One region of the Stenotrophomonas maltophilia group sp. P373 genome, then DNA from elsewhere that is predicted to be linked to it. Evidence: riboswitches for the same ligand, from Rfam matches in the RefSeq annotation. Region 1 holds a riboswitch; the other holds the start of a gene.
The links. A riboswitch is a leader RNA that binds a small molecule or an ion and turns the genes downstream of it on or off. The one in region 1 is predicted to bind glycine.
Positions count from the first base shown of each region.

Region 2: another riboswitch for glycine. It lies ahead of ACSYHF_RS18325 (trimeric intracellular cation channel family protein); the one in region 1 lies ahead of gcvP (aminomethyl-transferring glycine dehydrogenase).

Region 1 is NZ_CM129994.1:3,207,101-3,222,240, forward strand. It holds gene ACSYHF_RS14970 (hypothetical protein) at 190-582, opposite strand; gene ACSYHF_RS14975 (siderophore-interacting protein) at 651-1,547, opposite strand; gene ACSYHF_RS14980 (multidrug effflux MFS transporter) at 1,692-2,918, opposite strand; glycine riboswitch at 3,218-3,320, shown strand; gene gcvP (aminomethyl-transferring glycine dehydrogenase) at 3,383-6,250, shown strand; gene ACSYHF_RS14990 (VOC family protein) at 6,344-6,754, opposite strand; gene ACSYHF_RS14995 (amino acid permease) at 6,941-8,308, opposite strand; gene ACSYHF_RS15000 (helix-turn-helix transcriptional regulator) at 8,391-9,113, opposite strand; gene ACSYHF_RS15005 (catalase) at 9,228-11,318, shown strand; gene ACSYHF_RS15010 (hypothetical protein) at 11,341-11,817, shown strand; gene ACSYHF_RS15015 (alpha/beta fold hydrolase) at 11,827-12,567, opposite strand; gene ACSYHF_RS15020 (hypothetical protein) at 12,735-13,247, shown strand; gene ACSYHF_RS15025 (hypothetical protein) at 13,262-13,552, shown strand; gene ACSYHF_RS15030 (methyl-accepting chemotaxis protein) at 13,641-15,140, opposite strand, start outside.
Region 2 is NZ_CM129994.1:3,952,264-3,967,403, reverse strand. It holds gene ACSYHF_RS18395 (co-chaperone GroES) at 1-8, shown strand, start outside; gene groL (chaperonin GroEL) at 90-1,739, shown strand; gene ACSYHF_RS18385 (DUF6445 family protein) at 1,878-2,489, shown strand; gene ACSYHF_RS18380 (serine hydrolase domain-containing protein) at 2,559-3,719, opposite strand; gene ACSYHF_RS18375 (aspartyl protease family protein) at 3,788-4,711, opposite strand; gene ACSYHF_RS18370 (response regulator) at 4,818-5,525, shown strand; gene ACSYHF_RS18365 (sensor histidine kinase) at 5,558-6,856, shown strand; gene ACSYHF_RS18360 (MarR family winged helix-turn-helix transcriptional regulator) at 6,928-7,428, shown strand; gene ACSYHF_RS18355 (DNA alkylation repair protein) at 7,425-8,165, shown strand; gene ACSYHF_RS18350 (DUF6616 family protein) at 8,213-8,551, shown strand; gene ACSYHF_RS18345 (hypothetical protein) at 8,642-8,899, shown strand; gene ACSYHF_RS18340 (3-deoxy-7-phosphoheptulonate synthase) at 9,195-10,268, shown strand; gene ACSYHF_RS18335 (hypothetical protein) at 10,320-10,559, opposite strand; gene ACSYHF_RS18330 (hypothetical protein) at 10,597-11,466, shown strand; gene ACSYHF_RS18325 (trimeric intracellular cation channel family protein) at 11,495-12,112, opposite strand; glycine riboswitch at 12,197-12,300, opposite strand; glycine riboswitch at 12,314-12,403, opposite strand; gene ACSYHF_RS18320 (GIY-YIG nuclease family protein) at 12,444-12,710, shown strand; gene ACSYHF_RS18315 (nuclear transport factor 2 family protein) at 12,782-13,213, shown strand; gene ACSYHF_RS18310 (hypothetical protein) at 13,217-13,672, shown strand; gene ACSYHF_RS18305 (NAD(P)/FAD-dependent oxidoreductase) at 13,753-15,033, opposite strand.

The sequences.
Region 1 (15,140 bases):
TACTTCACTCCGGTCAACGAGTGGCTGAAGCAGCAGAACGAAGGCCAGATGTGTGGCTGGCAGGCCAACGCCGCCCCGGCGGCTACAGAAAGGGGCGGGTCCGCAAGGATCCGCCCCTTTCTGTAGCGCCGGCCGCTGTCCGGCAGCTACGCGATGAAGACCAAGCGGCCGGCTTTTCCGGAATGCCTGTCAGCTGTCCTTCTTCGCCGCCATCGCCGCGGCCAGTTCCGCCTTGAATTCCTCGAAGGTCTGGCCCTTCTCTTTCGCTTCGGCGTGCGCGGCGTCGCGCAGCGCATCGGAGTACATCAGGCGCACCGGCGTGCCGTTGCGCTCGTGCAGTTCACCGGCCTGCATGATCAGCGCCAGTACCTGTGCGGCAGAGTCACTGTGGCCGGCGATACGGCCGTCCATGCCCAGCACCCATTCGCCGTCGCGGCGCACGACACCGGCCAGCAGGGTGCGCTGCGCGTCGCGCAGTTCGGCATGCGGCTCCACCGGCGAAGCCTGGGCAGCGGCCTTGTTGGCGGCCTGCTTTTCCTGGCGACGGCGCTGGTCGCGGCGGGTCTTGGAGCTGGTGGACATGGTGCAATACCGCTGCGAGGGGGGCGCAAGGATAGCGCACCCCACCCGCCACGCCGCTTCACACCCGCTCAATCCAGCACTTTGCCGTGCCGCCAGTAGCCCATGAAGGTGATCGCGCGGCGGTCCAGCCCGCAGTCACGGACCAGATGGCGACGGATCGCCATCACCGCCCCCGCCTCGCCTGCCACCCAGGCATACAGCGGCCCTGCCACGCTGGCATCGGCCTGTTCCCAGAGGATCTGCGTATCGACGTCGATCTCCTCCGGCGCATCGCCGGCAACCACGCCCGAGGCCGCTGCCAGCCGCGCCTGCACCGCCTGCAACAGAGGCGCCCCGTACGCCGCGCGCCCGCGCGGCAGCCAGACCAGCTCGGCGGTAGCCGGTGCCTTCAGCGGCACCGCGTCGCCGGCCTGCGCCACTTCCAGCAAGGCCAGCGTACGCGGCGGATCCACCATGGCCGCCAGTTCCTCAAGAATGCCAGCCACCGCCGGTAACGCGGTTTCATCGGCCACCAGCAGCACCTGGCCGACGCCGGCCGGCGGCTTCCATTCCCAACCTTCACTGCTGTCGGCGCAGTCGGCATCGGGAGCCAGCAACACCACACGGTCGCCGGGGCGTGCATGGATGGCCCAGCGTGAGGCCGGCCCGGTCTCGCCATGCAGCACGAAATCAACATCGACCTCGCCCAGCTCTGCACGCAGCTGGCGGATGGTGTAGGTGCGCATCGGCGGGCGCTGATCGTCCGGCAGCGCCCGGTAGCGCGGATACCAGTCCTCGCCGCAGGGCACCTGCGGCAGGTCCTGGCCAGGCAAGGGGAAGAACACCTTGATGCGCTGGTCCGGGCCTTCGGTCTTCATCCGCGCCACGTCGGCGCCGGTGAACACCATGCGGTCCAGGGAAGGGGAAAGAACGCGGCGCTCCTTCAGCGCCACCTCGAACAGGCGGTAGGTCTGCTGCGCAGCCATTTGGGGGAAACCTCATGCAACGACATCGGATCGGCTGGCTGTCGTGCATCCACGCACCGGCTGGCTGGAGTGCCCAGCCTAGTCCGGCCGTTCTCTGCCGCAAGTGTTTCGGGCATCGTGGCCCGCCCTACCCCTGCGCGCTGCTCAGTGACCCGTGCAGGCTGCCTGCGCCGCACGCTCGCGCTGGTGTTCCCAGTACCAGAACACGAAACCGGCGCCGAAGAACGCCGCCTGGCCCAGTGCCAGGTGCAGCGGGCTACCGCTCAGCAGTGGTGACACCACGCCGGCCACCACGGTGCTGATCATCAGCTGCACAAAGGCCTGCAGCGACGAGGCCAGGCCGCGCTGATGCGGGTACATGTCCAGTACCGCCAGCGCCAGGATCGGGAAGATCAGCGCCATGCCCATGCCCCCCAGGAAGATCGGCAGTACCGCCCATGGCAGTACGAACTGTGGCGACAGCACCACGTAGCCAACGTTCAACAGCACCGACAATGCGCACAGGCCGAAACCAATGGAGACCTGGCGGGTGGGCGTGGTGTGCCCGGCCATGCGCCCGGACAGGAATGAGCCGGTGGTCATGCCGCCGATGGTCGGGATGAACAACCAGGCAAACCCGCCCTCGCCCAGGTGCAGGTGCTGCATCACGAACACCGGCGCCGAGGAGATGTACAGGAAGATTCCACCAAAGCCGATGCTGCCGGCCAGCGCCAGGCGCAGGAAGCGTGGATTGAAACCGATGCGCACGTAATCACGCATCAACGCGCGCGGTGACAACGGCACGCGCGCTTCGACCGGATGGGTCTCGGGCAGGTAGCGTGCAGTGGCCGCCAGCAGGACCAGCCCGAACACCACCAGGAACCAGAAGATCAGCGGCCATCCCGCGCCACTGAGCAGGATCCAGCCACCGATGATCGGCGCGATGGCCGGGGCGATGCCGAACAGCATGGACACCTGGCTCATCAGCCGCTGCGCGTCATGGCCGTGGTACAGGTCGCGGATCACCGCGCGGCCGACGATCATGCCGACACCCGCCGACAGGCCCTGCAGCGCGCGGAAGGCCAGCAGCGTGGTCAGGTCGGTGGACAGTGCGCAGCCCACCGAGGCGCCGACGAACACCACCAGTCCACCGAGGATCACCCGCTTGCGGCCCCAGGCGTCGGACAGCGGGCCGTGCGCCAGGCTCATCAGGCCGTAGAACAGCAGGTACACGCTGATGGTCTGCTGCACCGCCACCTCGTCCACCGCCAGGCGCCGGGCCAGCTGCGGGAAGGCCGGGAAGATGGTGTCGATCGAGAACGGGCCGAACATGGCCAGGCCGGCAAGCAGCAGGGCCATGCGGCGGGTGGAGGGAGCAACAGCGGCGGTCATGGGAAGGGCGTCCGGCAGGGCCATGCGTGGCACGCACGGCGGGCGCCGGTCCCTGTCTGCAGGGAGGGCGCCAGATGAATTCGGGTATCTGGCCATCATAGGTGGGGATTGCGCCTGATGCCATGCAGCGATGCACAAAACGCACGTCCGGGCCATCGGCCATTCAGGCGCAGCGGCCAGGCCCGTAGACGGCCAGCGGGCCCGCAACGGGCTATAATCGGCGGGCAACACGGTGGGAGAAGCGGAACACCGCTGCCGAAGGCGCAACGCCCGTAATCGCTCAGGCCCGATACCACCCGTAACAGAACTCTGGAGAGACCGGTTCGATCCGGCGCCGAAGGGGCACGAAGCCGCGGTTTTCCGCGCTTCCAAACTCTCAGGCAAAAGGACAGAGGGGCGCCCCGCAGACCGCCGACCGGCGGCTTGTGCCCGTGCGTGTGCCCTTTCCTGACGGATCCTTCGCCATGTCCCAGAACACCCCTTCCCTGCGTGAGCTCGAGCACCACAATGCGTTCGTCGAGCGCCACATCGGCCCCAACGATGCCGAGATCGCGCAGATGCTCGACGTCGTCGGCCACGCGTCGCTGGATGCGATGACCGATGCCATCGTGCCGGCCAAGATCAAGTCGCCGGCGCCGCTGGCGCTGCCGGAGTCGATGACCGAAGTGCAGGCACTGGCGAAGATCCGCGCGATCGCCGACAAGAACACCGTGCTGCGCAGCTTCATCGGCCAGGGCTACTACGGTACCCACACCCCGAACGTGATCCTGCGCAACATCCTGGAAAACCCGGCCTGGTACACCGCCTACACCCCGTACCAGGCCGAGATCTCGCAGGGCCGCATGGAAGCGCTGATCAACTTCCAGACCCTGTGCGCCGACCTGACCGGCATGGAGATCGCCAACGCCTCGCTGCTGGACGAAGCCACCGCCGCCGCTGAAGCGATGACCCTGGCCAAGCGTTCGGCCAAGTCGAAGTCGGACACCTTCTTCGTGCACGACGCCGTGCACCCGCAGACCCTGGAACTGCTGCGTACCCGCGCTGAACCGATGGGTATCGTGCTGCGCGTCGGCACCCCGGCCGAAGCACTGGAAGCGGAAGCCTTCGGCCTGCTGCTGCAGTACCCGGACACCTTCGGCCAGATCGGCGATTACAAGGCCCTGGTCGAGGCCGTGCACGCACGCGGCGGCCTGGTGGCCGTGGCCACCGACCTGCTGGCGCTGACCCTGCTGGCCGCACCGGGCGAATGGGGCGCGGACATCGTGGTCGGCAACAGCCAGCGTTTCGGCGTGCCGTTCGGCTTCGGCGGCCCGCACGCCGCGTTCATGGCCTGCCGTGACGCCTACAAGCGCTCGATGCCGGGCCGCCTGATCGGCGTTTCGGTCGATGCCCAGGGCAACCCGGCCTACCGCCTGACCCTGCAGACCCGCGAGCAGCACATCCGCCGCGAGAAGGCCACCTCCAACATCTGTACCGCACAGGTGCTGCTGGCGGTGATGGCCTCGATGTATGCGGTCTACCATGGTCCGGAAGGCCTGACCCGCATCGCCCGGCGCACCCACCGCCTGGCCTCGATCCTGGCTGCGGCACTGCGCAACGCCGGCGTGCAGGTCGGTGGCGACTTCTTCGACACCCTGCACGTCACCGGCGTGCATGCCGATGAGATCCACGCCAAGGCACGCGCCGCCGGTTACAACCTGCGCGCGATCGACAGCGACTCGGTCGGCATCAGCCTGGACGAGACCGCCACCCGCGCCGACGTGGTCGCGCTGGCCGCCGTGTTCGGCGCGCAGGCTGACGTCGAGGCGCTGGACGCCAGCACCGCCGACGCGCTGCCGGCCGGCCTGCTGCGCCAGTCCGCGTTCCTGACCCATCCGGTGTTCAACACCCACCACAGCGAGCACGAACTGCTGCGCTACCTGCGTTCGCTGGCCGACAAGGACCTGGCGATGGACCGCACGATGATCCCGCTGGGCTCGTGCACCATGAAGCTCAACGCCACCGCCGAGATGATCCCGGTGACCTGGCCGGAGTTCTCGCAGATCCACCCGCTGGTGCCGGCCGACCAGGCGCTGGGCTACAAGGAACTGATCGACACGCTGGAAGCGATGCTGGTCGAATGCACCGGCTACGACGCGGTCAGCCTGCAGCCGAACTCCGGCGCGCAGGGCGAGTACGCCGGCCTGCTGGCGATCCGCGCCTACCACCGCTCGCGCGGCGAAGGCCACCGCGACATCTGCCTGATCCCGGACTCGGCGCACGGCACCAACCCGGCCTCGGCGCAGATGTGCGGCATGAAGGTCGTGGTGACCAAGACCGATGCCAACGGCAACGTCGACGTCGAGGACATCCGCCTCAACGCCGAGAAGTACAGCGACCGCCTGGCCGCGATCATGATGACCTACCCGTCCACGCACGGCGTGTTCGAGGAAGAGGTGGTCGAGATCTGCGAGATCATCCACAAGCACGGCGGCCAGGTGTACACCGACGGCGCCAACATGAACGCCCTGGTCGGCGTGGCCAAGCCGGGCAAGTGGGGTTCGGACGTTTCGCACCTGAACCTGCACAAGACCTTCTGCATCCCGCACGGCGGTGGTGGCCCGGGCGTGGGCCCGTGCGCGGTCAAGGAGCACCTGGCCCCGTTCCTGCCGGGCAAGCTGGGTGACAACGGCCCGGTCGGCATGGTCAGCGCGGCCAGCTTCGGCAGTGCTTCGATCCTGCCGATCAGCTGGATGTACATCGCGATGATGGGCCGCGAAGGCCTGCGCAAGGCCACCCAGGTCGCGCAGCTCAACGCCAACTACATCGCCAAGCGCCTGGCTCCGCACTTCAAGACCCTGTACACCGGCCGTAACGGCCTGGTGGCGCACGAGTGCATCCTGGACGTGCGCCCGCTGGAGAAGACCAGCGGCATCGGCGCCGAGGACGTCGCCAAGCGCCTGATCGACTTCGGCTTCCACGCCCCGACCCTGAGCTTCCCGGTCGCGGGCACGCTGATGGTCGAACCGACCGAGAGCGAGTCGCTGCACGAGCTGGATCGCTTCATCAACGCGATGATCCAGATCCGAGAGGAAATCAGCGCGATCGAAGACGGCCGCCTGGACCGCGAGGACAACCCGCTGAAGAACGCGCCGCACACCGCCACCGCGGTGACCGCCAGCGAGTGGACCCACGCCTACCCGCGCGAACTGGCCGCCTTCCCGCTGGCCAGCCTGAAGCAGAGCAAGTACTGGCCGCCGGTGGCACGCGTCGACAACGTGTACGGTGACAAGAACGTGATGTGCGCCTGCATCCCGGTCGATGCCTACAAGGATGATGAAGTCGAGGCTTGATTCCTCACTGCATCGATAAAGAAAAACGGCCCGCGCAAGCGGGCCGTTTTCATGAGGGCGTGTGAACCAGGGTCCACACCCACAGTTACCCGATCACGGGTCCGGCATCTGTCCCAGGCTCAACTGCCACGATACGCCGAAGCGGTCCTGCACCCAGCCATAGCGGTTGCTGAAGTCGTAATCACCCACCGGCATCAACCAATGGCCGCCCTCGCCCAGCACGCGTGCCGCACGCTCGAACTGCTCGGCACCGGAACACTCGACGAACAGCGAGATCGACGGGCTGAAGGTGAAGTCGTGCACATCCAGGCTGTCGAAGCACAGGTAATGGGTGCCACCGAGCAGGAAGATGGCCTGGCGGACCTGTCCGGGTACGCCGGCGCCGGCCCCCTCGGGGTGGCGTTGCAGGGCCAGCAGGCGGAAATCGGCAAAGGCTTCGGCGTACAGGGCCAGCGCGGCCTCGGCCTGGCCGGTGAACATCAGGAAGGGACGGCTGCGCAGCATGCGGTACTCCTGGTCGACGGGCCGCTGGCGGCCCACACGATCAGGATGGCACGGCGGATGTATGCCGGCTGTAGAGCCGAGCCCGCGCTCGGCTGGCGACTACGCGAACAGCAGCCGACCACAGGGTCGGCTCTACAGAAACTACAGCAACCGCAGCCGACCGTAGGGTCGGCTCTACAGCTTCAGTCACGCCTCGCGCATGCGCCGGGCGATGGCGCTGCCGGCGGCGATGGTGGCGGTCAGCGCCACCATCGACAGGAACTGCAGGCGGGTGTGCGCCTCGCTCAGCAGCAGGCCGAAGATCAGCGCCAGGATCGCCAGCGCGCAGCAGGTCAGCCACGGGAAACCGGCCATGCGGAATGGCAGCCGGGTACCCAGGCGATCGGCGCGGCGGCGCAGCACCAGCTGCGAAACCAGCGACAGCGTCCACACCAGCAGGCAGGTGGAACCGACGATGTTCAGCAGCACCGGCAGCACCCGGTCCGGGAACAGCAGCTCCATCACCGTGGCCGCAAAGCCGAACAGCACGCTGGCCAGCACGGCGATGACCGGCACCTGCCGCGGATCGGTCCAGCCCAGCACGGCCGGCGCTTCGCGGCGCTGCGCCAGCGAATACATCATGCGCGAGGCGCCGTAGAGGTTGGCATTGAGTGCCGACAGCAGCGCGATCACCGCGATCAGGGTGATGGCGGTGCCTGCGCCCGGAATGCGCGCAATGTCCAGCACGGCGGCGAAGGGCGACTTCAGTGCTTCGCTGGTCCACGGCACCACGGCGATGATCACGCTCAGCGAGCCGATGTAGAACACCAGGATGCGCCAGGCCACGGTACGAATGGCACGGGCGATGCTGCGTTCGGGATCTTCGGTTTCGGCCGCCGCAACGGCGACGATTTCGGTGCCGCCGAAGGCAAAAACGACAACCAGCAGCGCCGCACCGATCCCGGCCAGGCCCTTCGGTGCGAAACCACCGTGTTCGGTGAAGTTGCTCAGGCCAGGTGAGGTGACCTGCGGCAGCCAGCCCATCAGCAGTGCCACGCCGATGGCAATGAAGGCCAGGATCGCCGCCACTTTCAGGATGGCGAACCAGAATTCGAACTCGCCGAAGTTCTTCACCCCGAGCAGGTTGATCGCAGTGAAGAACAGCATGAAGGCCAACGCAGCCATCGGCACCGGCACCACCGGCCAGACCGTGGCAAGCAACCCGGCCGCACCGACCGCCTCGGCGGCGATCACGATCACCAGCTGCACCCACCACAACCAGCCGACCGTGGCGCCAGCGGTGGCGCCCATGGCATCGGCGGCGTACACCGAGAACGCGCCGCTGGTCGGTTTGGCCGCCGCCATCTCGCCCAGTGCGTTCATCACGATGATCACCAGCGCGCCAGCGACCAGATACGAGACCAGAACGGCCGGACCGGCCGCCTGCACACCCACGCCCGAGCCGAGGAACAGGCCGGCGCCGATGGCGCTGCCCAGGCCCATCATGATCAGCTGGCGGGGCTTGAGCGAATGTCCGAGGCGGGACGGCGAAGCGGTCGGAATCGAGTTGGGCATCGGCGGGGCTGGCGGCGGGCTACAGGGGCGACACCTTACCCTGTCCCGTGCCCACGGGGATAGGCACAGCGCAGCAGGCGGCTCAGGCCAGTGCGGGCTCGCCGACGTTGCCGCCGATACGGGCGCGATAGGCGCGCGGCGAGAAACCGGTTTCAGCCTTGAACTTGCGGGTGAAGGCACTCTGGTCGCTGAAACCGCAGGCCTGCCCGATGCAGGCAATGCTGTCGTCTCCATGCAACAGGTGCATGGCCATCTGGATCCGCAGCCGGGTCAGCACCTGCTGCGGGGTCATCTGGAACACCTTGCGGAAACTGCGTTCCAGCTTGGACAGCGAGAAGCCGGTGATGTCCAGCAGGGTCTGCATGCGCACGTTCTCGGCGTAGTGCGCGTTGAGGTGGGCCAGGGCCAGCCGCAGCTGCTCGTACTGGGCGCCCAGGCTATCCTTCTGGCCCAGGTCGCGGGAAATGCCGATCAGGCCCTCGATGGCGCCATCGACCAGCAGCGGTCGCTTGCAGGTCAGGCACCAGCCCGGTTCGCGGTTGGCGAACAGGTGCAGCTCCATCAGGTTCTCGATCACCTCGCCGGACAGCACGCGGGCGTCCTGGTCGACATAGTCCGCGCTGAGGCCGGTCGGGTAGATCTCGGCCGCCGTGCGCCCGATCACGTCCTTGCGCGCGCGCAGGCCCAGCCGTCGCAGCATGGTCTGGTTGACGTGGGTGTACCGCCCCTGGCGGTCCTTGATGAAGAACAGCACGTCCGGGATGGCGTCGAACAGGGCTTCGATGTCGGCGGGCTCGACTCGCATGGAGCAAGCATACCCGAGCCTGCTTTTGCCTGTACGTTCACCTCTGCCGGACCTCGGTTTAACGGGGCTGGTTCCAGTGTCGTGGTTCCTTCTGATGATTCGGAGCCAACGTCAATGGCCGCCAGCAAGCCGACCGGCAAGCGCGCAATCGCCCCTGCCGAAAACCACCGCCGGGGCGACGGCGATGAACTGCACCAGCAGGCCGGGGGCACCCATCCGGTGATGACCACCGATCAGGGCATCCCGGTGGCAGACAACCAGAACTCCCTGCGGCAGGGAACTCGAGGGCCCACGCTGCTGGAGGACTTCATCCTGCGCGAGAAGATCACCCACTTCGATCACGAACGCATTCCCGAGCGCATCGTGCACGCACGTGGCAGCGCAGCACACGGCTACTTCGAGCTGACCCGGTCACTGGCCGCCCATACCCGCGCGCGTATCCTGACCGAGGTAGGCGTGAAGACGCCCGTGTTCACCCGTTTCTCGACGGTAGCCGGCGGCGCGGGCTCGGTGGATACCCCCCGCGACGTGCGCGGCTTCGCGGTCAAGTTCTATACCAAGGAGGGCAACTGGGATCTGGTTGGCAACAACATTCCGGTGTTCTTCATCCAGGACGCCATGAAATTCCCGGACCTGGTGCATGCGGTGAAGATGGAACCGGACCGTGCGTTTCCGCAGGCCGCCACGGCCCACGACACCTTCTGGGATTTCATCTCGCTCATGCCCGAGTCGATGCACATGATCATGTGGGCGATGAGCGACCGCGCCATACCGCGTTCGCTGCGGATGATCGAAGGCTTCGGTGTGCACAGCTTCCGCCTGCTGAACGAGGCGGGCGAGTCGACCTTCGTCAAGTTCCACTGGCGGCCCAAGCTGGGTATCCAGTCCACGGTCTGGGACGAAGCGTTGAAACTGCAATCGGCTGACAATGACTTCCATCGCCGCGATCTGTTCGAGGCCATCCAGCGCGGTGATTTCCCCGAGTGGGAACTGGCGGTACAGCTGTTCACGGAAGAGGACGCCGAGGCATTTCCGTTCGATCACCTGGATCCGACCAAGATCATCCCTGAATCGCTGGTACCGCTGCAGGTGATCGGGCGCATGGTGCTGGACCGCTGGCCCGACAACTTCTTCGCCGAGACCGAACAGGTGGCGTTCTGCCCGGCCAACGTGCCGCCGGGCATCGACTTCAGCAACGATCCGCTGCTGCAGGGCCGCCTGTTCTCCTACCTGGACACCCAGCTGCTGCGCCTTGGCGGCCCGAACTTCCACCAGATCCCGGTGAATGCTCCGAAGTGCCCGTTTGCCAATCATCAGCGCGATGGCCACATGCAGATGCAGGTGCCCAAGGGCCGCGTGGCCTACGATCCCAGCTCGCTGCAGGACGACACCCCGCGCGAGACACCGGCCGGTTTCCGCAGCCATGCCAGCGCCGACGACGGCCGCAAGGGCCGCACGCGTGCGGAGAGTTTCGCCGACCACTACAGCCAGGCCCGGATGTTCTTCCGCAGCCTTGAAAAGCCGGAGCAGGCGCACCTCGCATCGGCGCTGGTCTTCGAGTTGTCCAAGGTGGAAACGCTGAAGGTGCGGGTGCGCACCGTCAGCCACCTGCGCAACATCGACGAATCGCTGGCCCGGCGCGTGGCCGATGGTCTGGCGTTGCCTGCACTGCCCGACGCGGCGCCGACTGCCACCCCGGTGCGGGACATGCCCCCCGCTCCCGAGGTGCGCATGATCGGGCGCAACAAGCCCATCCTGCAGGGTCGCTGCATCGGCGTCCTGTTCGATGAGGGCTCCGATGCCCGCGTGATCGCCAGCCTGAGCAAGGCCGCTCGGAAGGCAGGTGCGGAGGTGAAGCTGGTGGCACCAAAAGTGGGAGGCGCCACGCTCAGTGACGGCAGCGTACAGGCCGCCGATGGGCAACTGGCCGGCACGCCATCGGCCGTGTTCGATGCGGTGGCCGTGGTGCTGAGCGTGGAAGCGTCGAAGGCGTTGTCGAAAGAGAGCGCCGCCCTGGAGTTCGTCAGCCAGGCTTGGGCACACCTGAAGGCCATCGCCAGCGACGCAGGCGGCCAGGCGCTGCTGAAGGCGGCACGGGTCGGCAACGACCCCGGCATCGTCGAAGCGGAAGACGCCAAGGCTTTCCTGGCAGTCGCCGCCACCCGCCAGTGGGCGCGTGAGCCCAAGCTGCGCCTGCTGGCCTGACCACTACAACAGGAGAACCGTCATGCCCCGTGGTGACAAATCCGCATATACCGGGAAACAGAAGCGCCAGGCCGAGCACATCGAGGACAGCGAGCGCGAGCGCGGCGCAAGTGAAGGGACTGCCGAGCGCATCGCCTGGGCCACCGTGAACAAGCAGGACGGTGGCGGCAAACGTAGCGGCAGCGCACGCAAGGGTACGAAGAAGGCGGCGAGCAAGAAGGCGGCCAGCAAGGCGCCTGCCAGGAAGTCAGCCGCAAAGAAGGCCACGACCAAGGCGACGGCCGCGAAGAAGGCGCCTGCGAAGAAGGCGGCGGCAAAGAAGGCACCGGCTCGTAAGACCGCCGCCAAGAAGGCCGCAAAGAAGACAGCGGTCAAGAAGGCCGGTACAGCCGCCTCGCGCAGTGCTGCAGCGAAGAAGGCGGCCAAGACCCGTGCGGCGAAGAAGACCGTGCGCAAGGTGGCGGCCAGGAAAGCGGCACGTACCCGCGCCCGCAGCTGAGCGCATCGTTCAACGCGGCAACGTCCTCATCCACGCGGCCACTTCGGCTGCAGCTGCGTCGGCACGCGCCTGCAGCAGCAGATGTGGCCCCTCCAACGACACATGGCGGGCATCGGGCAACAGGGCCTGCAGCTCGGCCACGCTGGGCGGCCACAGCAGGCGGTCGTGGCACGCGTGCAGGCACAGCGTCGGCACCTGGATCGCTGGCAGCAATGCACGCACGTCGACCCGCAGGGTTGCTGCGGCGCGTTGCCGCAACGTGCTCGTCGGAGTCCTGGCCAACGCATCGCGCAGCATCGACGTGTGCCCGCGGGTGTACCACGGCCCCAGCAACAGGCGCGCCAGCAATGCCACGGGAGGCAGCGGCCAGGCCGGCGACAGCAGGGCTGCGCTGGCTGCCGGCAGTGGCACCGGCCGACGCGCAAAGGTCGCTGCAAGCACCAGTCCGCGCAGCCCGGTGGGATGGCGCGTGGCCAGTTCAACAGCCAACGGGCCCGAGAAAGACTCGGCGAGCAGGATGAAGGGACGACTGGGCAGCTGCGACCACAGCCGTTGGGCAAGCGTGGCGTGATCCTGCGGTCCCTGCGCGGGCAGCGTGATCGCCTGCGTTGTCAGACCGTAAGCCTGGAGTGCCGACAGGAACGGGGGCGACAGCCTGCTGGAGCCATCCAGACCGGGCAGCATCAGCACGTGCTGCGGCGCGGCCGATGCAGGGAAACAGATCGGCGTTTCCTCGCTCCCGATTCCCATGCCACCTCCTTTGCTGGCAAGCATCACCCACATCGGCAGGCAACGGAACCCCTGCTCCGGCTGTCCTGCTGCTTTGCCGGCCAATGTTGGGCAATACTACCCGCTCTGCCGCGGGACGCGGCTACCCGGGAGAGCCGTTGATGCGATGGACCTGCGCGCTGGCCATGATGGCCATGATGCTGCCACTGAACAGCTCCGCCAGCGATGGTTGGATAAATGGGGATGGCAAGGCGTTGACGGAGACCGATGCCATGAAATCCAGCGGCGGCTTCGCGGCATCGCTGCTGGTCACTTCCGATGCCGACTGGCGGGCCAAGTGGGAGACCCCGCCGGAGACCACTCCCGGCTTCAACGAGGCCAACGAAGTCCACCTGGGCGGTGAGTTGTTCCTGCTGACATTCCTCTCCAACCCGCAACTGGACGAGAACCGCGTACCCAAGGTGCACTGCGATCTGCGCATGCTGCGCCCGGACGGCAGTACCAGTATCGACGAACGCGATGTTCCCTGTTTCACCGCCGCCCTGACAGGCCCGCCAAACCTGCTGTACATGACCAACCTGCACCTGAAGTTCGTCGCCGAGGCCGGTGATCCCAAAGGCACGTGGACTGCGCAGGTGGTGGTCCGGGATCTGCTGCGGAAGGTGAGCCTGCCGCTGCAGGCCCGCTTCGACGTCCGTTGAACCGGGGCATGCGGATGAAGATGCGGCGACTCCTGAGCTGGACCGGTCTTGCGCTTTGCGTGGTCTACCTGCTGTGGACCGCATGGCTGGTTCACGGCGCGCAGTCGGAAGGGGACCCGAAGGGTACCTATATCCTGATGGCGCTCCCCATCACCCTGCAGTCCGCCGCACTCGATGCCATCGGCGCAGGCGGCCTGCTGCGTGGCAAACCCTGGTCGACCGCATATGCAGTGCTGGTTCCGCCAACACTGCTGTTGCTGTACGCAGCCGGCTGGCTGATCGAACGCTCAGCGCGCGGGCGCTAGCCCGCGGCATCGTTCCGGTGGGTGCATCGACGCCCTGCATGCGGGACATCGCAGGCAGGGCGCCTTCCAGTATCCAGTTACAGGTCGCTTACGCCGCCCGCGCCGGCATGACCGGCATGCGCGGCCCCTGCTCCAGCTGGAATACCGCCACTGACGTGGTCAGTGCATGCGCCTGTTCTTCCAGCGCGCGGCTCGCGGCAGTGGCTTCTTCCACAAGCGCGGCGTTCTGCTGGGTCACCTGGTCCATCTGCACCACCACCTGGTTGACCTGCTCGATGCCGGCGGCCTGCTCCTTGCTGGCCGCTGCGATGTCGCTCATCAGCTGGGTGGTGCGCGAACTGGCCTGCGCCACGCGTGCGATCGCGGCTTCCGATTCAACGGTCACCGCCAGGCCACTCTTCACCTTGGAAGCTGCGTCCTCGATCAGTTCCTTGATCTCCTTGGCGGCGACACCGGCACGCTGCGCGAGTGTGCGCACTTCGCTGGCGACCACGGCAAAGCCACGGCCCTGCTCGCCTGCACGCGCAGCTTCCACTGCGGCATTCAGCGCCAGGATGTTGGTCTGGAACGCGATGCCGTCGATCACCGTGGAGATTTCCGAGATGCGCGCCGAGGACTGATCGATTTCGCCCATCACCGATGCCATCTGTGCCATCGCCTGCTCGGTCTCGCGCACGGCGGCACCGGCGGCATGCGCTTCGCTGTCGGCCTGACGCGCCAGTTCGGCGTTCTGGCGTACGGTGGAGGTCAGCTCCTCCATCGACGCGGCCGCTTCTTCCAGATTCGCGGCCTGCTGCTCGGTGCGGCGCGACAGGTCGTTGTTGCCGGCGGCCAGTTCCTGGGCCGCGTTGTTGATGCTGTCGGCAGCCACCTGGATGCCGCGGACAATGCCGGTCAGCTGCGCGGTGGTGGTGTTGGCATCGTCGCGCATGCGCGCAAACACGCCGTCGTACTCGCCCTCCATGCGTGCGGTCAGGTCGCCATGCGAGATCGCGCGCAGCACGTCGGAAACATCGGCGATGCTGGCCTGCGAACTGGCCATCATGCCGTTGAGGTGCTCGACCATCGTCTTGAACTGGTACTGGAACGCAGCGGCATCGCCACGCATGCTGAAATCGCCGGCGCGTGCGGCGCGGGCCAGTTCATCGATCTGCGCGTTGATCGCCATCAGGCTCTGCTTCACCGCTGCCAGGGTGCGGGTCAGCGTGCCCTTCTCGCCCGGGTAGTCCGGCAGGTCGCGGCTGAGGTCACCCATGGCGTAACGCTGCATCACCTCGGCCATCAGCAGTTCCACCTGCACGTGTGACTCCACCAGGCTGTTGGTGGCCTGCACCATGCGGCCGAAATCACCGGGGAACGCACTGGCGTCCATGCGATAGCGGATTGCACCGGCCTCGTGCTGCTCGGCCATCTGCAACTGCGCGCCGATCGCCGCCTGCACACTCTGGCGCACGCTGGCCATCGCCTCGCCCAGCTGGGTCAGCTCGTCGCGGCCACCGAGGCGGAACTCCTGGTCCAGCTGTCCCTTGGACAGGCGCTCGGCCAGGTTCACCGCGCGCGCCAGCGGACCGGTCAGGCTGCGGCCGAT
Region 2 (15,140 bases), 750 kb from region 1:
TCGGCTGAGCCTCGGCGCGACCTGTTTCAACCTGATCCCAAACTCCCAGCCGCCGGGCATCGTCCGGCGCTACCAATGAGGTAAATGCAATGGCTGCCAAGGATATTCGTTTCGGTGAAGACGCCCGTTCGCGCATGGTGCGCGGCGTCAATGTTCTCGCCAATGCCGTCAAGGCCACCCTGGGCCCGAAGGGCCGCAACGTCGTGCTGGAAAAGAGCTTCGGCGCCCCGACCATCACCAAGGACGGCGTCTCCGTCGCCAAGGAAATCGAACTGGCTGACAAGTTCGAGAACATGGGCGCGCAGATGGTGAAGGAAGTTGCGTCGCGCACCAACGACGATGCCGGCGACGGCACCACCACCGCCACCGTGCTGGCCCAGGCCCTGATCCGCGAAGGCGCCAAGGCCGTTGCCGCCGGCATGAACCCGATGGACCTCAAGCGCGGTATCGACAAGGCCGTTTCGGCTGCCGTCGCCGAGCTGAAGAACATCTCCAAGCCGACCGCCGACGACAAGGCGATTGCCCAGGTCGGTACCATCTCGGCCAACTCGGATGAGTCGATCGGCCAGATCATTGCTGACGCGATGAAGGAAGTCGGCAAGGAAGGCGTCATCACCGTTGAAGAAGGCTCGGGCCTGGACAACGAGCTGGACGTGGTCAAGGGCATGCAGTTCGACCGCGGCTACCTGTCGCCGTACTTCATCAACAACCAGCAGTCGCAGACCGCTGACCTGGATGACCCGTTCATCCTGCTGCACGACAAGAAGATCTCCAACGTCCGTGACCTGCTGCCGGTGCTGGAAGGCGTCGCCAAGGCCGGCAAGCCGCTGCTGATCGTGGCCGAGGAAGTTGAAGGCGAAGCGCTGGCGACCCTGGTGGTCAACACCATCCGTGGCATCGTCAAGGTCGTGGCCGTCAAGGCCCCGGGCTTCGGCGACCGTCGCAAGGCGATGCTGGAAGACATGGCCGTGCTGACCGGCGGCACCGTGATCTCCGAAGAAGTCGGCCTGTCGCTGGAAAAGGCCACCATCAAGGACCTGGGCCGCGCCAAGAAGGTGCAGGTCTCCAAGGAGAACACCACCATCATCGACGGCGTCGGCGACAAGGCCAACGTTGATGCACGCGTGGCGCAGATCAAGACCCAGATCCAGGACACCTCCTCGGATTACGATCGCGAGAAGCTGCAGGAACGCGTGGCCAAGCTGGCCGGCGGCGTTGCGGTGATCAAGGTCGGCGCCTCGACCGAAATCGAAATGAAGGAAAAGAAGGATCGCGTCGACGACGCCCTGCACGCCACCCGTGCAGCCGTTGAAGAAGGCGTGGTCCCGGGCGGCGGCGTTGCCCTGGTCCGCGCGATCACCGCGCTGGCCGGCCTGAAGGGTGCCAACGAAGACCAGAACCACGGCATCCAGATTGCCCTGCGTGCGATGGAAGCCCCGCTGCGCGAGATCGTGGCCAACGCCGGCGACGAGCCGTCGGTCATCATCAACAAGGTCAAGGAAGGCACCGGCAGCTTCGGCTACAACGCGGCCACCGGCGAGTTCGGCGACATGCTGCAGTTCGGCATCCTGGACCCGACCAAGGTGACCCGTTCGGCCCTGCAGAACGCGGCCTCGATCGCCGGCCTGATGATCACCACCGAAGCCATGGTTGCCGAAGCTCCGAAGAAGGACGAGCCGGCCATGGGCGGCGCTGGTGGCATGGGTGGCATGGGCGGCATGGGCGGCATGGACTTCTAAGTCCACGCCTCCGGCGGTCGTTGCCGGCCTCGGTCGGCACGCCTTCCCGATGTGATGTTAAAGAAGAACCCCGCCGCAAGGCGGGGTTTTTCGTTGCCCGGTTGCCGTCGCCGCAGTGCATCGCTACGCTCGGTGACCATGCCTACCTCGTTCATCGTCGTTGACGACTTCCTTTCTCCCGCCGATGCGCAGGGGTTGCGCCAGGCGGCACTGGGCCTGGACTATCCCGTCCAGGAGGGCGCATTCCCCGGCCGCAATTCACAGCAGCGGCTGGAGCTGGATGGCCTGTCCGGCGCGGTCTCGCGACTGGTCAACGAACCGCTGCGGCCGGTCAACCCGCTGCAGTCGCACGGCAAGTTCCGCCTTACCCTTGCCGGCGACATCGGCCGCGCCAAGGTACACGCCGACCACTCGCACTGGTCGGGCATTCTCTACCTGAGTGCACCGGAGCACTGCGAGGGCGGCACCGAGTTCTTCCGCCATCGCCGTACCGGCACCGAGCGCATGGCCCTGGACGCGGCGGAGCTGGCCGCATTGGGCTACGCCAACGGCGGCGACATGCATCGCGACATCATCGAGCGCGACAGCAACGACGACAGCCAGTGGGAAATGACCATGCGCATTCCGATGCGCTTCAACCGGCTGGTGCTGCTGCGGCCCTGGTTCTGGCACACCGCCGGGCCAGCGTTCGGTGATCGACCGGAGAATGGCCGGCTGGTGTACCTGATGTTCTTCGAGCAGGCGCGCTGAGGAGTGCCATCCACGCATGGCGTGGATGCTCCCCCTGGCCGCGTTCGCCATGCAGGCGTCATCGCACCCTCATTCGACGAATACCTTCGCCGCGCCATACTCCCACTGCCACGGCACGCCGGTATCGCCCAGTACGAATGCCACCAGTGCCGGGAACGCAGCTTCCGCCCGTACATCGTTGCCCAGGATCACCACGCAGCGTCTGTACCGTTCGATGCACACCAGCGTGTTGCCGACCGCATCGTCGTGGCCACCCTTGTAGAAGCCTGCGCCCTGCGGGCCGCGGAACGTCACCACGCCCAGGCCTGAGGCCAGATCCTTGCGTTGCTGCGCCACGGGCAGCTCCGGCTGCAACGTGGGGAACTGGCTGGCGGTGGTGATCGGCAGCTGCGGCCGCACCAGTTCCCTGCGCATTGCAGGCGACAGCCCATCGCCGCGGACATAGCCGGCAGCGAAGCGCGCCATGTCGGCGATGGTGGTATCCATCGAACCGGCCGCACGCACGCGGCTGCGTTCATCGTGCGGCTCGGCCGTGCCTTCCGCCGTCCAGCCATCGGCCAGGTTGGCGGCGAAATCCTCACGCCACATCATGCTGGTGCGGACCATGCCGAAGCGGTCGAATACCTGCCGCTGCATCAATGCACCCACGTCCTGGCCAAGCCGTCCACGCTCGATCACGAACTGCAACAGGATCAGCCCTTCGCCGGAATACCCATAACGACTGCCCGGATCGAAGTGGAACTTCAGGCGGCCATCGGGTTCCAGGAACCCGAAGTTGGCAAAGCCACTGGAATGGTTGAGCAGCAGGCGCGGAGTGAGCTGGCGCCAGCGCGCATCATCGGCCAGTACGCTGTAGTCGGCGTACTTCTTCGGCTCCGGCGGGTAGTCCGGCAGCGGCTTGTCCAGCGCCGTGGCGATGCTGGCGTCCAGCTCGATCCGTGCGTCCTGGGCAAGCTGTGCGACCAGGTGGCCGAACGCCATCTTGGTCAGCGAGGCGGCGTACATCACGGTATCGGTGCGCAGCGGCTCGCCTGCGGCGTTGCGTTCGCCGTAGGCGGCCACGTGTACCACCTTGCCGCCATCGATCACCGCCAGCGCCATCCCGCGCGCATGCGCCGCCTGCATCAGCCGCTGTGCTTCGGCATCGATGCGCGCGGGCGAGGGTAGCGGCGGCGCGGCCAGCGCGGCCGGCGGCAGCAGCGTCAGCAACAGCAGGACAGCACGGCGCATGCGTGGAACTCCTGGCGGGACGTGGCGCGATGCTACGCCTGCCAGCTCCCGCCGTCATGCGCCGGACGTCAGCCGGGTCGGCGCAGGCAGATCCGCGCGGCACCCGCACCGATGTCCACCTGGCCACCGCGCATCGCGTCGGCACCGAGGATCAAGGCCGGTCGCGCCTCCAGGCCGATCGCCCTGAACACCGGCAGTTCGCTGATCCGGACCTCCATCGGCGGGTGCTGCCAGTTGCCGCCGGTCATGCCGGGCAGGGTGTACAGCCAGGTTGCCTGTGCACCGCCACCCAGCCCCTCGGTGCCCTCTTCACGTGCACGCACCCGAGCATCGCTGCCGTCGGTGCGCAGGCCCAGTGCGCGGGCTGCTTCGGCGTTGAGGACGGTCTGCGCGGCACCAGTGTCGACCACGGCGATGGCGTCCACGCCGGGCGTACCCAAGGCAAGCGTGATGAAGCCGAACTGGCGCAGGCCGTCATCGCGGCCGGGCAGCGCATTGGGTTGGCAACCCGGCCCTTCCAGGTCCAAGCCGCCGGGTGTCCACAGCGCCAGTTGATTGCGGCCGAAGTCCCAACGGGTGTCCCAGCGCCCGGTCAGGTCGTTGCCGATCAGGCCGTCAATGGCCGGATCATCGCCCTTCGCCAGCGATGACAGGTCGACCTGCATGCCGCTGGCCTTCAATTGCCAGCTGCCCAGCTGCCACGCTGTGCTGCGCATGCGCTGCAACCGCGCCGCCTTCGCGCTCGCGCCCTGGGCCTGCGACACTGCCGCTTCCGCATCCTGCAAACCGTAGCGCCGCACTACGCGTGCATCGACCAGGGTTGCCCCGGCGGCACTGTCGACCACGAAGCGCAGCGGCTCTGAACGCCCGTCCAGCGAGACGGCCACTGCCGGATGACCGCCCTGCATCCACATCGGCAGGACGTGCTCGGCGGCATCGGAGGCGAGCGCCGGCAAGGGGATGGCGAACAGGGGCAGCAGGAACAGGCGCAAGGGGAGACTCCGCAGTGATCGTGGGCGACCATTGGCGCGCAGCGGCGTATCACCGCGATATCGGCATTGATACCGTCCTGATACACAGGTGCGGGATACTGGGGCAATGAACACTCCCATCCGCGTCATCGTCGTCGATGACGATGCCAGCATTCGTGACGCCATCGCCGACCACCTGCTGCTGCACGGCTACCAGGTGCGTGTGGCGGCGGATGCAACAGCGCTGGACGTGTTGCTGCAGGTTGAACGACCTGACCTGATCATCCTCGACTGGATGATGCCTGGTGAGGATGGCCTGTCGGTATGCCGCCGGCTGCAGGCGCGGGCGATCCCGATCCTGATGCTGTCGGCGATGGGGGCGGCGCCGGATCGCGTGATCGGCCTGGAGATGGGCGCGGACGACTACCTGGCCAAGCCGTTTGACCCGCGCGAGCTGTTGGCGCGGGTACGCGCGCTGCTGCGCAGGCAGGACAAGCTGCGCGCACAGGTGGCCAGCGAGCTGCGGTTTGATGGCTGGCGATTGCTGCCTGACCAGCGTCGCCTGTTCGCGCCGGATGGTGCCGAACTGGCGCTGAGCCGCGGTGAATTCTCCCTGCTGCTGGCACTGGCTGAACGTCCCGGGCGGGTGCTGGCGCGCGAGCAGCTGCTGCAGTTGAGTCGCGGAGAAGCCAGTGACAGCGTGGACCGTGCCGTCGACCTTGCGATCAGCCGCCTGCGCCGCAAGCTCGGGCAGGCCGCGTCCGGCGCTGAAGCCCTTGTGCAGACACTGCGCGGTGAAGGGTACCGCTTCAACGCGGAGGTAGGGGTGTTGTGAGCAGCCGGTGGTCGACCACCCGCTGGATCGCGATGCTGGCCTTGGCCAGCCTGCTGCTGGCAACCCTGGTCAGCGTTGCGGTAGTGGGGTGGATGCCCCGGCCCGCGCCGCCACCGATGCGGCTGGACCATGCGATGCAGGTGCTGCGTGGGGAACAGGCGCCGGCGCCACTGGGATTGCATATGTCGACGCAGGACGCGCCACCCCGGGGCAGCGCCAGTGACTGGCTCACCCAGTTGGCGGCGGTGCAGATGGACCTGCCGGCCAGGAATGTACGCCTGGTGTGGACGGGGCAGGGCAGGGCGCCCGATGTGCAGGTCATCGAGGGTGGCGCGGTACTGGACGCCTCCGCTCGTGCTGGCGTGCTGAAATCGCAGGCCGCGTTGCTGACCGCCATGCAGTGGCCGCCATTCGAACTGGGGATGCGGCAGGCCGATGGCCGATGGCGGGTGGTCGGCAGCGACCACAGTGACCTGGCGGCCTGGCGCCGCCAGGTGATGCTCGCCCTGCTGGGCGGTGCGATCCTGCTGGCACCTCTGGCGGCGTGGGCGGCGATCCGGTTGGGGCGCCCGCTGCGACGCCTGGCTGAAGCCAGCGCACGGGTCGACCTGCAGGCTGAAACGCCATTGCCTGATGACGGTCCACGCGAAGTGCAGGTACTGGCCACAGCGATCAGCACCGGTCGCGAACGTCTGCGCGCCCAGGCAAGGGACATGACGCATATGCTGGCGGCCGTGGCGCATGACCTGCGCACGCCCCTGACCGGCCTGCGCCTGCGCGCGGAGTTCGCTCCCGCTCCACAGGCCGCCAGGATGGTGGCGGACATCGAGCGCATGGATACGATGATCGAGCAGGTGCTCGACTACGCACGCGGTGAGCTGCAGCCGTTGCAGATGCGCATGCTGGATCTTTCAGCGCTGCTGGAGGAATGCGTGCAGGCGGCGCTGCTGCGCGGGGTCGATATTTCCCTTCAGGGCCCGGATACGTTGCCGTGGCATGGCGATGCGCTGCTGCTCCGGCGCGCGGTCGACAATCTCATCGACAACGCCGAGCGCTACGCGGGTGCCGTGGAGCTGTGGGTCGCCATGGCGGGTGACGGGGTTCAGCTGGACGTGATGGACCGCGGCCCTGGCATCGCCGAGATCGATCGCGCACGCCTGCTGCAACCGTTCCAGCGTAGCGAGGGCTCGCGTAGCCGCGCCACCGGGGGCGCCGGACTTGGACTGGCCGTGGCTGCCAACGTGGCAAAGCGCCACGCAGGCGAACTCCAGCTGCTGCACCGCGAGGGCGGGGGACTGATCGCGCGGCTGCTGCTGGGACGCACTTCCTGAGTCAACTCCGATTTGCTTCCACTCGCTACTCCTCCATATGATTAGGTGCCTAATCATGCTGTGAGGAAAGGATGATCGAAGCCAAGCATCAGGCGTTGCTGGAGGAGGCGCAGCGGCGCGGCCACGCCAATATCGCGCAGCTGCGCCTGTGCTTCCAGCTGCTCTCGTTGTCCTCGTCGATCGATCGCGACTGCGCTGCACGGTTGGCACCGCACGGGCTCAGCGAGGGTCGCTTCATCGTGCTGTTCCTGCTGCACGGGGCCGGCGGCGCACTGGCGCCGCACGCGCTGGCCGAGCGCGCTGGCGTGACCCGGGCCACCATCAGCGGCCTGCTCGATGCCCTTCAGCGCGAAGGCCTGCTGCAGCGTCGCAGCGATGGCGAGGATGGCCGTCGTCTGCAGATCGTGTTGACCGCACCGGGCAAGCGTTTGGCCGAATCGCTGTTCGAGCAGCACACACAATGGATCAGCGGCCTGTTCAACGGCCTGGATGCTGATGAACGGCAGCAGCTGTCACAGCTGCTGCGCAAGGTCTGGCAGCACACGGACACCGGGTGGGAAGCCTCCGCATGAGCACGCCCATTCCCGCGGAACGGCTGCGTGCACTCAACAGCGGTGATGCCGCTGCCACGCATCTGGCCGAATGCCTGGCAGTGGATTTCGCCGCACTGCTACAGGGGGTGGCACCTGTGCTCGAGCAGGAAGCGCTGCAACGTATGCGCAACGCCTCCGGCAAGGGCATCACCCAGCGCATGGCGCTGGCGGCGCGGTTGCTGCGCGAAGCCGGGCAGGGTGATCCCTCGCGCTGGCAGGCACACGCATCAGACACCGTGCGTGGCTGGGCCTGTTACCTGATTGGCAGCGATGCCGGCGCGGCGCTGCCGGCCAAGCTGCGGGCGATGCGTTCGCTGGCTGACGACCCGCACTTCGGCGTGCGCGAATGGGCATGGCTGGCGCTGCGCAGCGACATCGTTGCCGCACCGTTGCAGGCGCTTGAGTACCTGCAAGTGTGGGCGCAGGAAGCATCGCCTTACCTGCGCCGCTTCGCCTGCGAAGCGCTGCGCCCACGAGGCGTGTGGTCCACGCATATCGTGCTGTTCAAGCAGCATCCAGAACTCGCATTGCCGATGCTGGAAGCAATGGCCAACGACCCGGCGCGCTACGTGCAGGACTCGGTCGGGAACTGGCTCAACGATGCCGGCAAGACTCAACCGCAGTGGCTGCGTGAGCTGTGCGCGCGGTGGCAACAGCAGCACCCTGGCGATGCCAATGCCTACATCCGCAAACGCGCCCTGCGCTCGTTGCGGTAGTACCGGCTGCCGGCCGGCAATCTCATCAACCTCAAGGAAGACCTTCCATGTCCTACACCCTCATCGAGCTCTACACCGCCACCCCGGCCTGGACCGCTCTCCCGCCTGACCAACGCACCGCCTTCTTCACCCGCATCGGCGCAGGCATGCAGCAGTTCGATCCGGTTCGCATCGCACCGGTGGCGATGGGTCGTGTCGCGGAGGGCGCAGCGCACGGTGGCAGCGAGCAGTTCTACGCTGTATGGAGGTGCGCGAGCCGGGAAGACGCCGACGCCCTGCTGGAAGGCATTGCCGCCACCGGTTGGCATCAGTACTTCGCCACCACCAATGCCGTCGGCGCAGACGATGGGATGGGGCAGCACCTTGCCGACCTGGCCGCCTTGTAGCAGCGCCTCCGGACGCGCATGGCACATGCGCCTGTCACCCGGACGCGGTAAACAGGACATTGCCCATGTCCATCCGCAGGCAAGTTGATCATGCAGAGCACGCTCCAGGTAACGCTGTACGGCCCGCAGGGCGATACGCCGGCACTGCAGCTGCCGCAGATGGAAGGGCCCTCGGTGGCCATCCCGGAAGCGGTACTGCGCCGGCTGGTGTCCGATCTCTACACCACCCGTTCCCTGCTCAATCCCGAGCAGCTGGACGAGGCCCGGCAGGAGCTGGACCGCGTGCTGGAGCGCTGGGCCGACATCCACGAAGGCCTGCTGCTGGACGTGGAAGTGCATGGCAGATGAGCGACGTTGCACAGCGGCCACCGCCTGCGCTGCGCAGTCAGGCGCATCACTGAACCGCGCCCCCAGTTGCGGATGAAACATTTTGCACTGCGCAAAAGCTGTGCTATCAATAGATCCCATGAACGCAGCCGCTACCCGCTTTTACTGGTATTACTTTCCGAAGCCACTGGCGGAGGAAGGACTGCGCTCACCCTGAAGAAAGCTTCAGACGCATTCCCGAAAGCCGCCAGCGAACCTGGCGGCTTTTTTCATGCCGCCACGCTGGGGACCCCCAACGTTCCGGAGATCTCCTGCAATGCCCCCGCACACCGACGACCTGCGTATCCGCACCATCGAACCGCTGACACCGCCTGCCCAGCTGCTGGCGATGCTGCCCTGTGACGATGAAGCTTCCGACACCGTCAGCGCCTCGCGCGCGGCCCTGCACCAGATCCTGCACGGCCGTGACGACCGCCTGGCGGTGGTGGTGGGCCCGTGCTCGATCCACGACCCGAAGGCCGCCATCGAGTACGCCCAGCGCCTGAAGCCGCTGCGCGACGCGCTGGCTGGCGAGCTGGAAATCGTCATGCGCGTGTACTTCGAGAAGCCGCGCACCACGGTGGGCTGGAAGGGCCTGATCAACGACCCGGACCTGGACGGCAGCTTCAGGATCGACAAGGGCCTGCGCATCGCCCGTGGCCTCCTGCGCGACATCAACAAGCTCGGCCTGCCGGCCGGTGTTGAATTTCTCGATGTGATCTCGCCGCAGTACATCGCCGACCTGGTGGCATGGGGCGCGATCGGCGCACGCACCACCGAAAGCCAGGTGCATCGCGAGCTGGCTTCGGGGCTGTCGTGCCCCGTCGGCTTCAAGAACGGCACCGATGGCAACGTGAAGATCGCCGCCGACGCGGTGGGTGCGGCATCCAACCCGCATCATTTCCTGTCGGTCACCAAGCAGGGTGGCACTGCCATCGTGTCGACCACCGGCAACCCGGATTGCCATGTGATCCTGCGCGGTGGCAAGCAACCGAACTACGACGCTGGCAGCGTGGCTGAGGCCTGCCAGGTGCTGGCCAAGGCCAAGCTGCCGGCGCGCCTGATGATCGATGCCAGCCATGCCAACAGCCTGAAGAACCCCGAGAACCAGCCGAAGGTGATCGACGACATCGCCGCTCAGATGGAAGACGGCGAACAGCGCATCGTGGGCGTGATGATCGAGAGCCATCTGGTCGGGGGCCGCCAGGAACTGGTGGAAGGCCAGCCGCTGGTCTACGGGCAGAGCATCACCGATGGCTGCATCGACTGGGACACCACCGTGACGGTGCTGGAGCGACTGGCTGCGGCCGTGCGCGCCCGTCGCGACGTGAAGGTGTCTGAAGCCGCCTGAGTGCGGCACGTGTGTGGATGGCGGCCAGCGCCTGCGGGGGTGCGGCCGCGATCAGGGCCGGCCGGAGTTGGAGACCGGCCCATCTGCACCGGCGATGCGCCTGGCGCTGCGCATGAGCGACAGCGCCAGGTACATCGCCGGGGTGGTGTGGATCCCGACGAACGCGTTGGACTTGATGGATAGATCCACGCTATGCGTGGATTCCACAGTAGATCCACGCCATGCGTGGATATTGGCAAACCAGGCGACACGATTTCGGAAGAGTTGCATGGAGTCTTCCTGCAGCTTCATTCGAAGATTGCAGCCCTTGTCTGGTTGGACCCCGCCAATGCATGTTTTCCCGAACGACAGCTCTCTGGATTCAGCGTGCCGGTCGACTTCCAGTGAAGCTGCCAAGGCGCTCTTACGCTTGAAAGGCGGCCGGATTGCCGATGACGCGATCTCCGTCATCGAGGACTGGATCGAACCATCGTCTCCTGTGGCGACGGCGAGCCTGCTGGCTGAACTCGATGAAAGAATCGAGATCCATCGCAGCAATGGTGATCAGACGCTTCTGCGCACCACGCTGAAAGCGCGAGCGATGATCGCCGCGTCCACCGACGAAGAGCCTGGTGAAGATGCGCGGGAATCATCGTTCAGGATAGTACCCGCAGCATCCCTCATCGGAGACTGGCACTCGGACGTCGAAACGAGTTGCCTGATCGTTGATGGAGATCTGAGCGTCGAAGGCGTGCTGGCGCTCAATGACCTGGGCGAGACGTTGTGTGTAATCGTTCTGGGTAACCTCAGCGCCCGTAATCTTGACTGCGGCGGTTGGGTCTTTGTGCGCGACGATCTCGCATGTGAGCATCTCCATGCGTGCTCGCTCAACGACGGAGTTCTGGCCGTGGGCGGAAGTATGAGCGTGCAGACGTATCTCGAGATAGGCACATACACGCAGGTCGGTCTTGATCTTCGCGCCAGGTTCCTTTCCACCGTCCAGAACGAAATCGTCGTTGAGGGGGCGGTTCACTGCCCGGATTTCAGTAGACGATCCGATCCTGACTACCTGTCTGAATGGGTAGATCCCGAGCTTCTTGAGCGGGTCGAATCTGACAGCGATGGCTGTGAGAGCCCGTGGACCTTCTATCCTTCGGAGGCCTACCGGCAGCGCATCATCGCGAGCAGGAGCCCCATGAGTCCCAAGCTGCGCGATTGAGCCGGGCGCGTGCCCCGCCGTGCGAACCTCAATGCACTTCGTCGTGGTACACGAACTTCGGCATTTCCCAGCGATAGTGGATCGCCAGCAGGCGCAGCGCGAAGCCGCCGCCCAGGCAGCACAGGATCGCGGTGGCGTCGGCCACGCCCCAGTGCAGCAGCAACAGATACGCCGCGCCGGTCAGCAGCGCGATGATCGCGTACAGCTCCTTCTGGAAGATCAGCGGCACCTCGTTGCAGAGGATGTCGCGCAGCACGCCGCCGAACGCGCCGGTCAGCATGCCGGCGATCAGCACGATCGGCATCGCATGGCCGGCCTCGCGCGCGATCGAGCAGCCGATCAGGGTGAAGGCGATCAGACCCAGGCCATCGAGCACCAGGAAGGTGCGCCGGAAGTGGTGCATCCAGCGCGCCACCCAGGTGGCGATCAGCGCCGCGCATACGGTGAACCCCAGGTACTCGGGATGCTTCACCCAGCCCAGCGGATAGTGGCCGAGCAGGATGTCGCGCAGTGATCCACCACCGAGGGCAGTGACACAGGCGATCATGACCACACCGAACAGGTCCATGCGGCGGCGGCCGGCAGACAGTGCGCCGGTCATGGCTTCGGCGGAAATGGCAACCAGGTAGATGATGGACAGCAGCATGGAACAGGCTCCGGGCGCGGTGGGGCCGGCCATGCGCAACTGCCACCACTGCCTGCGCAATGACGGGATGACGATGACCGGTGCCGCTCCCGCTGTCCTTTTGCCTGAGAGTTCAGCGGCATGGGCCGCGTGCCCCTTCGGCGGATCGTCCCGGGCGTGCCCGGTGACCTCTCTCCAGCTCGGCGAGTCGAATGCATGGTTGGTGGGATTCCAGCCCACCGGCCTGAGCGATCATGGGAGCCTGCGCCTTCGGCGGGCGCCAGCGCGGCGCCTCTCTCCTGCATTCGGCCGCCAGTATATCCGCTGCAGTGCAGCACGGCATAATCCGGGCATGGCCCCGTCCCTCCGCCCCTGGTTCCTGTACCTGCTCGAATGCCGCGATGGCAGCTATTACGCCGGCATCAGCACCGACGTGGATGCGCGTTTCGCCGCCCACCAGGCCGGCAAGGGCGCGCGCTACACCCGGGCCCGGCCACCGCTGCGAGTGCTGGCCGTGCGCGAATACCCGGACCGGGCCGCCGCCTCACGCGCCGAGTGGCAACTCAAGCAGCAGCCCCGCGAACGCAAGCTGGCCTGGCTGCAGGCGCCGGTCCTGTAGATCCACGCCACGCGTGGATGGGCTACCCGGCCCATGCGATGATCGCCCCGCGCCCAGAGCTGGAGACCCGGATGTCCACGATCGCCCTGCTGTTCGCTCTTTCCGCAGCAACGAGCCCTGCCCCCGACCCGGCCACCATCGCGGCCATCGAAGCCACCTGCCACGACTACGTCGATGGCCAGCTGGAGGCCGACCCGCAGCGCGTCGCCCGCTCCCTGCATCCGGACCTGGCCAAGCGCGCTGTGCTCGGCGATACACCCGACGAACGCCTGGGCCTGCGCCGGATGTCGAAGGAAGAACTGGTCTCGCTGACGAAGCAGGGCGCGTTGAAGACCCCGAAGGATCAATGGGATCGTCGCTGCACGGTGCTGGACGTGACCGGCAACGCGGCCTCGGTGCGGCTGGAGACCCCGTGGTTCGTCGATTACTTCCACATGGGGCGCTTCGACCAGCGCTGGGTCATCGTCAACGCGTTGTGGTATCCAAAGCCGAAGGCACAGTGAGCGATGCGTGCCGCCGGCAAAGCATGGATCTCCGTCGTCGTGCTGGTCGCCGGCATCGCGCTGCTGCCTGGCCTGCTGTACCTGCTCGGGCTGGCATTGGCAGGCGGTCGGCCGACGCCGGCCGAACGCGCGCCCAGTGGTGTGGCAGCGTGCAGCAGTGAACCACGCGCGGGATACCAGCCGATGAATCCCTGGCGTTTCGCCGCGCAGTTCTTCGACAAGGACGTGATGAAGAAGAAGGTGCCGGAAGTGGAGCGGGAGGCCTTCTGGATTGCCCGACGCCACCTGTGGCGGCAACCACAGCGCGGCATGCCGCGCTGGCATCTCAGCAGTACCGCATTGACGATCTGGATCACCCGGCATTGGAGTACTGCGCAGATTGCCGACACCGCGAGGAAGGAGGACTTCTGCCGGACCTGGTCGAAACGGCGGGTGCCCGGTGGCCCGATGAACCAGTAGATCCACGCCATGCGTGGAGGGTGTTGACCGGGTCAGAGTCCTTTCCTGCGGAAAGGGATCCGACCCCGCTGCGTGCAGCCCTACCGCTTCGGCCGCCGGTCGTCGCGGTCATCACCGAAGATGATGCGCGCACTGCGCTGGTAGCTCCAGTACGCGACCGCCCAGTTCAGCAGCACCACGATGCGGTTGCGGAAGCCGATCAGGAAGAACACGTGCGCGGCCAGCCAGAACCACCAGGCCAGCACGCCGGAAAGCTGCAGCCGGCCCAGGTGCACGATCGCGGCCATGCGGCCGATGGTGGCCAGGTTGCCGTAGTCGGCGTACTTGAACGGGCCGGGCTCGGGCTTGCCGTGCAGGCGCGCGCGGATCACCTCGGCCACGTATTTGCCCATCTGCTTGGCGGCCGGTGCCACCCCGGGGACCGGCTTGCCGTCGGCCTGGCTCAGTGCGGCCAGGTCGCCGGCCACGAACAGCTCCGGGTGACCGGGCAGGGTCAGGTCCGGTTGCACCGGCACGCGTCCGGCGCGGTCCAGTGGCACGTCCAGCGTGCGCGCCAGCGGTGAAGCGGCTACGCCGGCGGCCCAGACCACGGTGCGCGCCGGTACGAACTGTTCGCCGAGCTTGAAGCCCTGGCTGTCGATGTCGCTCACCGGGGTACCGGTCAGCACTTCCACGCCCAGCTTTTCCAGTTGGCGGCGCGCCTTCAGCGAAAGCACATCCGGGAACGAGGACAGCACGCGCGGCCCAGCCTCGACCAGCCGCACCCTGGCGCTGGCCGGGTCGATGTGGCGGAATTCGTTGCGCAGCGTGTGGCGCGCGATCTCGGCCAGGGTGCCGGCCAGTTCGACGCCGGTGGGACCACCACCGACGATGGCGAAACTCAGCCACGCCGCCTTTTTCGCCGGGTCCGGTTCGGCCTCGGCGCGTTCGAACGCCAGCAGCAGCTTGCGGCGCAGCGCGATGGCATCGTCCAGCGTCTTCAGGCCGGGCGCATCATCGGCCCATTGATCGTTGCCGAAGTAGGCGTGGGTGGCGCCGGTGGCCAGCAGCAGGCTGTCGTAATCCAGCGTGCTGCCATCGGCCATGCGGATCTGCCGCGCCCGCTTGTCGATGGCCACCACTTCGCCGAGGCGGACTTCCACATTGCGCTGGTGGCCGAGGATGTGGCGCAGCGGTGCGGCGATATCCGGCGCGGACAGGCCGGCGGTGGCCACCTGGTACAGCAGCGGCTGGAACAGGTGATGGTTGCGGCGATCGACCAGGGTGATGCGTATGCGCTCGCGGGCCAGGGCACGGGTGGCCCAGAGACCGGCAAAACCGCCGCCGACAACGACCAGGTGGGGAACGCGCTCGCGACTCATCGACTCACTCCAGTGGGGGCATCGGGGGAAGCGCCTGGCATCTTCGCACGGCGGCCACCTGTCACGTCAGCGCCTGCCCGGATCGGCGATACTCGGGTTCAGGCAAC